2 regions of the Variovorax trehalosi genome follow, and region 1 is predicted to be linked to the other one. Evidence: riboswitches for the same ligand, from Rfam matches in the RefSeq annotation. Region 1 holds a riboswitch; the other holds the start of a gene.
The links. A riboswitch is a leader RNA that binds a small molecule or an ion and turns the genes downstream of it on or off. The one in region 1 is predicted to bind S-adenosylhomocysteine.
Positions count from the first base shown of each region.

Region 2: it holds a riboswitch for S-adenosylhomocysteine, as region 1 does, so the genes downstream of both, ahcY (adenosylhomocysteinase) here and metH (methionine synthase) in region 1, are expected to answer to the same signal.

Region 1 is NZ_JBPJZG010000004.1:30,708-34,112, forward strand. Features, by position in the region: gene ACSFA7_RS15800 (lipase secretion chaperone) at 1-605, opposite strand, end outside; gene ACSFA7_RS15805 (lipase family alpha/beta hydrolase) at 625-1,662, opposite strand; S-adenosyl-L-homocysteine riboswitch at 1,965-2,038, shown strand; gene metH (methionine synthase) at 2,094-3,405, shown strand, end outside.
Region 2 is NZ_JBPJZG010000009.1:127,974-131,378, forward strand. Features, by position in the region: gene phaP (TIGR01841 family phasin) at 13-513, opposite strand; gene ACSFA7_RS28475 (hypothetical protein) at 675-1,310, opposite strand; S-adenosyl-L-homocysteine riboswitch at 1,428-1,497, shown strand; gene ahcY (adenosylhomocysteinase) at 1,571-3,010, shown strand; gene ACSFA7_RS28485 (TlyA family RNA methyltransferase) at 3,019-3,405, shown strand, end outside.

The sequences.
Region 1 (3,405 bases):
GCCTCCTCGCTGCGCTTGGCGGCGGCCTCGCGCTCTTCGGGCGTGAGGTTGGCATCGCGGGCGAGCGCCATCTTGTCGGCCATGAGAGCGTCCTGGCGGATCTCGTCGCCGAAGAGACCTTCGATTTCCTCGGGCGCAAAGTACCTGCGCCGCACTTCGGCGCGCGCCTCGATGGTCTTGCGCAGCGAGGCGGGGTCGCCGGCGTCGGGCGGCGGCAGGGTCTGCATGGCTTCCTGCATGTCGATGTAGCGCTCGAGCAGGCCCATCGCGCGCGCGACCAGCTCGGCCGGCAGGCGCTTGGCGAGCAGGCCGGGAGCCATCGCCATGAAGGCGGCCTTGCCGGTGGCCTGCGCTTCGGCAAGTGCGCTCTCGAAGATGAGGATCAGCGACGGGTTCAGCATCGCGTCGGGGGCGGGGCGGGCGTCGCCGATGGGTTGTGCCGTTGCCGGCACCGCACCGCCGGGGGCGGTGCCGGCGGAAGTCGACACCACCGGCTCCGGGACGTCGGCCGGAGGCAGCCCGTCCACCAGCCACCATCCGGCGAGGATGGCGAGCACCGCGGCGCCCGCCATCGCACCGAGCTGCAGCGGTCTCGCCTTTTTCACAGCAGGACGCGTCGCATCGTCAGAGGCCCGCGCTCTTCAACCGGGCGGCCTGCTCCTGGTAGAGCTGCATCGGCTTCTTCTCGAACAGTGTCCACAGCCCGATGTAGGTCAGGCCGAAGAGCTGGTTGACCTCGTCCAGGTGGTTCTGGCGGTAGTCGCCCAGGTGCGTGCCCAGGCGTGTGGAGCACACGGCCAGCAGGCCGTCGTTGGTCTCGCTCCCGAACGCGACGAGGCTCAGCCCGCCCATGGCCACGTCGCTCGCATCGAACGCGTTGGTGAGCGGCTGCACGCCGGACCACGAGTAGTAGCGCACGCCGTTCGCCTCGGCCGGTCCGCTCTTCACGTCGCACGAGGAACCCGGGGCCGGGCGGCCTTGGGGAAACTTCTTGTCGAAGGCCGCGCCGCCCACGGTGGTGAGCGAATTCAGCGCGTTCAGCGGCACTTCGGGCAGCTGGCTCGGGTCCTTGCCGGAGATGGCGCCCAGCAGGAGCATCGCGAGCCGCAGTGTCTCCGCGACCACCGCCTCGGAGACGCTGCCCTCGGGAATCTTGCGCAAGAGGTCCGCCACCTTCGATCCGCCGTTGGCTCCACCCACGGACGTGACCGAGGCGACCAGCCCGGGTTCCACCGCCGCCACGTAGCGCGCGGTGGGCGCGCCCTGCGAATGGCCGATGAGGTTGAACTTGAGCGACGGGTTGCCCGAGAGCGCTCGCAGGTTCTTCAGCTCCTGGATCAGCTGCTCGCCACGGATCTCCGAGCTGTTGGCGCCCGAGACCTGGGCCACGTACACCTTCGCGCCCGCGCCGGCCAGGCTTTCGGGGATGCGATAGAAGTAGTCGATGCCCAGCACGTTGTCGAAGCCGAAGAGGCCGTGCACCAGCACGATCGGGTTCTTGGTCTTCGCTTCGCTGGATGTCACCCGGGCCTGGACCTGCGTGGGGGTGTCGGTGATGGCCGCCTGGCTCAGGGTTGTCGTCCCCACCAGGCCGAGAAGCAATGCGGCGCAGACCGGGCGGGCGGCGAGGCGCAGCAGCCTCGAATTCCTCTTTCTTGGCATATGTTCATTCCTTTGTTTTCAAATAAAAACACGAACGTTCGTTCTTCGACGAATTGCGCGCCCGCATTCTGTGGGGGGTGCCTGTGGGGCCTGACTAGGGCTTTCCCGCGGGCTCAGAAGGCATGAGTGCATCCGGCGTGCCCGAGCAGCCCGCCCCCGTGCGGCCAATCAAGGCGCAAAGCGCAGCCATAGCTCGGGCTATGGCGAGTATTTGCAACGCCGAGTGGGCGCGCGGGGGCGGGATGAGCGGGCATGCCGGATGCACTTACGCCTTCTCAGGCGAACGCCCTTAAAATGCATCCCCTCCCAAGGAGCGTTGCAGCGGTCCGCCCGGCGGGCCGTCAGGCTTGGGATCTCAAAACGACGCTCGCCTGTCCGTTCCTTTCGCAGGTGAGCCCATGGCGCAGACCCCACAGATTTCCGTTCCCCCCATGAAGTTGTCCGGCCTCGAGCCGGTCGCCATCGGCGAGGGCACGCTGTTCGTCAACATCGGCGAACGCACCAACGTCACCGGTTCCAAGGCCTTCGCGCGGATGATCCTGAACGGCCAGTTCGAAGAAGCCCTGGCCGTTGCGCGCCAGCAGGTCGAGAACGGCGCCCAGGTGATCGACATCAACATGGACGAGGCCATGCTCGACAGCAAGGTCGCGATGGTCCGGTTCCTGAACCTCATTGCCAGCGAGCCCGACATCGCGCGCGTGCCGGTGATGGTCGACAGCTCCAAGTGGGACGTGATCGAAGCGGGCCTGCGCTGCATCCAGGGCAAGGGCATCGTCAACTCCATCTCCATGAAGGAGGGCGTGGACAAGTTCAAGCACGAGGCCAAGCTGGTCAAGCGCTACGGCGCCGCCGCCGTGGTCATGGCCTTCGACGAGAAGGGCCAGGCCGACACCTACGCGCGCAAGGTCGAGATCTGCGAGCGCGCCTACCGGATCCTGGTGGACGAGGTGGGATTTCCGCCCGAGGACATCATCTTCGACCCGAACATCTTCGCCATCGCCACAGGCATCGAGGAGCACGACAACTACGCGGTCGACTTCATCAACGCGGTGCGCTGGATCAAGGAGAACCTGCCGGGTGCCAAGGTGTCGGGCGGCGTGAGCAACGTGAGCTTCAGCTTCCGCGGCAACGATCCGATGCGCGAAGCCATCCACACCGTGTTCCTGTACCACGCGATCAAGGCGGGCATGGACATGGGCATCGTCAACGCCGGCATGGTGGGCGTGTACGACGACCTGGAGCCCACGCTGCGCGAGCGCGTGGAAGACGTGGTGCTCAATCGCCGCCCCGACGCCGGCGAGCGCCTTGTCGAGATCGCCGAGACCGCCAAGAGCGGCGCCAAGGACGAGAGCAAGCGCCTCGAATGGCGCGGCACGCCCGAGCAGCCGGTGCACGTCAACCAGCGTCTCTCGCACGCGATGGTGCACGGCATCACCGACTTCATCGTGGAAGACACCGAAGAGGCCTACCAGCAGATCCTGGCGACGGGCGGCCGCCCGCTGCACGTGATTGAAGGGCCGCTCATGGACGGCATGAACATCGTGGGCGACCTGTTCGGCGCCGGCAAGATGTTCCTGCCGCAGGTGGTGAAGTCGGCGCGCGTGATGAAGTCCGCCGTGGCCCACCTCCTGCCCTACATCGAGGAAGAAAAGCTGCGCGACGAGGCCGCCGGCCGCGACGTGCGCACCAAGGGCAAGATCATCATCGCCACGGTGAAAGGCGACGTGCACGACATCGGCAAGA
Region 2 (3,405 bases), on a different contig from region 1:
GGCGCCTTGCGCCTACTTGCGCTGCAGCAGCTTGGTCACTTCGTCCACGTTGGACTGGATGCGCTGGCGCACCACGTCGAAGGCATCGGCCTGCGACTTGGCCGCGAGGTTGGCCAGCTCCTTGATGTCGTCGATGGCGCGCTGGAACGACTGGCGGCCGAGCTCGTCGAGCTTGGCCAGGTTGGCCTTGGCGTCCTTGCCGGGCATTTCCTTGGCGGCCGTCTGCCATTCGGTGATGGCGCTCTTGATCATCTCGGTCTGCCGCTGCACCACGGTCTGCAGGCCCTGGTAGGACTTTTCATTGGCCTGCATCAGCGCCTGCAGGTCCTTGCGGCCGCTCTCGAGCAGCTTGCCCGCGCCGCCGGTCAGGTTGAGTTCCTGCAGGCGATCGGTCATGCCCTTGAGATTCTTCAGCGGATTGAGCATGTCGGCGGCGCTGGGAGCGGCCGTCTTGGCGCTGCTGCTACTGCTGGCAGTGGTCTTCTTGGCGGCGGCTTTCTTGGCAGTGGCCATGGTGCGGTATCTCCTGTGTCGGGTGAACGGGTGAATGGCAAACAAGGACCGGCCGGACGGCAAAAGTCCCTCGCCACGATACGCCGCACCGGCACGCCCGCGGTCCCCGCAGCGACAAATTTGCCTGCGGGATTTCCCTTGGGTGACTTGCCTTACATCGCTTACATCGGCGGCGCGAAGCCGTTGCGCCCGGCCGTGACGCGCAGCGCCGTCGGCGTGCCGTTCTTTTCCTGTGCATTGACCAGCACCTTGGCGCCGGGCACCAGCAGCGCCTCGGTGCCGGGGCGGAAGGTCACGACTGGCACGTCGGGCGGCACGATGACGGTCTTCTCGCCGCCCTTGTAGGTCAGGCGCAATTGCTGCCCGCCGCGCACCGACTTCGGCGCCGCGGCCAGGTCGGCGACGGTGGCGTTGGTCATGGTGCTCTCCGGCAGCAGGTCCCACGGCCGGTGGCCTTCGCCGGTGCCGCGCGCGGCCTCGGGGAACACCACGACTTCGAGCGCCTTCTGCGTGCCGTCGGCCTGCGGTATGGCGGCGGTGCCGATGAAGCTGCCTTTCTTGATGTCGGCGAGCTTGATGCGGTAGACCTCCGCCAGCTGCATGTCGGCCGGCCGCGCGAGGCTGACGACTTCGCCGCCGCGGTCCTGCACGACGAGTGTCTTGGCGTCGACGCGGACGATGGTGCCGCGGATGCGGACTTGTTCGGAAGGGGCTTGTGCCGAAGCGGCGACCGGCGCGGCCGCGCCGGCAAGAAGGGCGGCCGAGGCCAGCAGGGTCGAGGAGATTCTGGAGAGCATGGGAGGGGTCTTGGTGTTGGAGTGCGGATCAATGTACGCCTCGAAAACGAAACGCGCTTCCCGTCATGCGGGATACCCCAGCGGTTGGCTCGGCCTGGCACCCCGTCTACAATCCGCCGTTCCGAGGAGCGTTGCAGCGCCATCAAGGCGTGAGGCTCGGACCACATCGCAACCACGCTCACCCGCTGTTCTCGCGGTGAGTCCCTTTTCCGTCAGACCCCGTACGCAGTGGCATCTTTCAAACCAGTTTTGGAGTTCTCATGAGCGCCGTTCTCAAGCCCACCCCCGTTTCGACCGCCGACCAGGCGATTGCCGATCTGTCCCTCGCCGCCTGGGGTCGTAAGGAAATCCGCATTGCGGAAACCGAAATGCCCGGCCTGATGGCCATCCGTGAAGAGTTCTCGAAGGCGCAGCCGCTCAAGGGCGCGCGCATCACGGGCTCGCTGCACATGACCATTCAAACGGCCGTGCTGATCGAGACGCTGCAAGCCCTGGGCGCGACCGTGCGCTGGGCCTCGTGCAACATCTTCTCGACGCAGGACCACGCCGCTGCAGCGATTGCCGCTTCGGGCACGCCGGTGTTCGCGATCAAGGGCGAGTCGCTCAAAGACTACTGGGACTACACCCACGCGATCTTCGACTTCGGTCCCAAGGACTCGAAGGGCGAAGGCCCGAACATGATCCTGGACGACGGCGGCGACGCCACGCTGCTGATGCACCTGGGCCAGCGCGCCGAAAAGGACCAGAGCTTGCTGGCCAATCCGGGCAGTGAAGAAGAACGCATCCTCTTTGCGGCGATCAAGGCCAAGCTGGCTGTCGATTCGACCTGGTACACCCGCAAGTCCGCCGAGATCATCGGCGTGACCGAAGAGACGACCACCGGCGTGCACCGCCTGAACGAGATGAGTGCCAAGGGCACGCTGCTGTTCCGCGCCATCAACGTGAACGACTCGGTCACCAAGAGCAAGTTCGACAACCTGTACGGCTGCCGCGAATCGCTGGTCGACGGCATCAAGCGCGCGACCGACGTGATGATCGCCGGCAAGGTGGCCTGCGTGGCCGGCTACGGCGACGTGGGCAAGGGCTCCGCCCAGGCGCTGCGCGCACTGTCGGCGCAGGTGTGGGTCACTGAAATCGACCCCATCAACGCCCTGCAGGCCGCGATGGAAGGCTACAAGGTCGTGACGATGGAATACGCCGCCGACAAGGCCGACATCTTCGTGACGACCACGGGCAACAAGGACGTCATCACGCACGACACGATGGCCAAGATGAAGGACCAGGCCATCGTCTGCAACATCGGCCACTTCGACAACGAGATCGACGTCGCGTCGATCGAGAAGTACGAGTGGGAAGAGATCAAGCCGCAGGTCGACCACATCACCTTCCCGGATGGCAAGAAGATCATCCTGCTGGCCAAGGGCCGCCTGGTGAACCTGGGCTGCGGCACGGGCCACCCGAGCTTCGTGATGTCGTCGTCGTTCGCGAACCAGACCATCGCGCAGATCGAACTGTTCACCAAGCCCGATGCGTACCAGGCCGGCAAGGTCTACGTGCTGCCCAAGCACCTGGACGAGAAGGTCGCGCGCCTGCACCTGAAGAAGGTCGGCGCGATGCTGACCGAGCTGACCGACGCGCAAGCTGCCTACATCGGCGTTAGCAAGAACGGCCCGTACAAGCCGGACACGTACCGCTACTGATCGGGTTCATGCGCGCCGATCAATTGCTGGTGGAACGCGGCCTCGCCGCCTCGCGTTCGCAGGCCGTGCGGCTCATTGCCGGCGGCATGCGCTGGCGCGATGCGGGCACGAGCGACGCATGGCGCTCGGTCGTCAAGAACAAGGACGAAGTGCCCGACTCCGCCGAGCTCGAGCTCGACGATGCAGCCGAGGCGCGCTACGTGTCGCGGGGCGGGCTCAAGCTCGAAGGCGCGCTGGCTGTGAGCGGTATCGATCCTGCGGGCAAGCTGTGCCTCGATGTGGGCCAGTCGACCGGCGGCTTCACCGATTGCCTGCTGCAACGCGGTGCGACGAAGGTGGTGGGCGTCGACGTCGGCCACGGGCAGTTGCATGCGAAGTTGCGCGACGACGAGCGC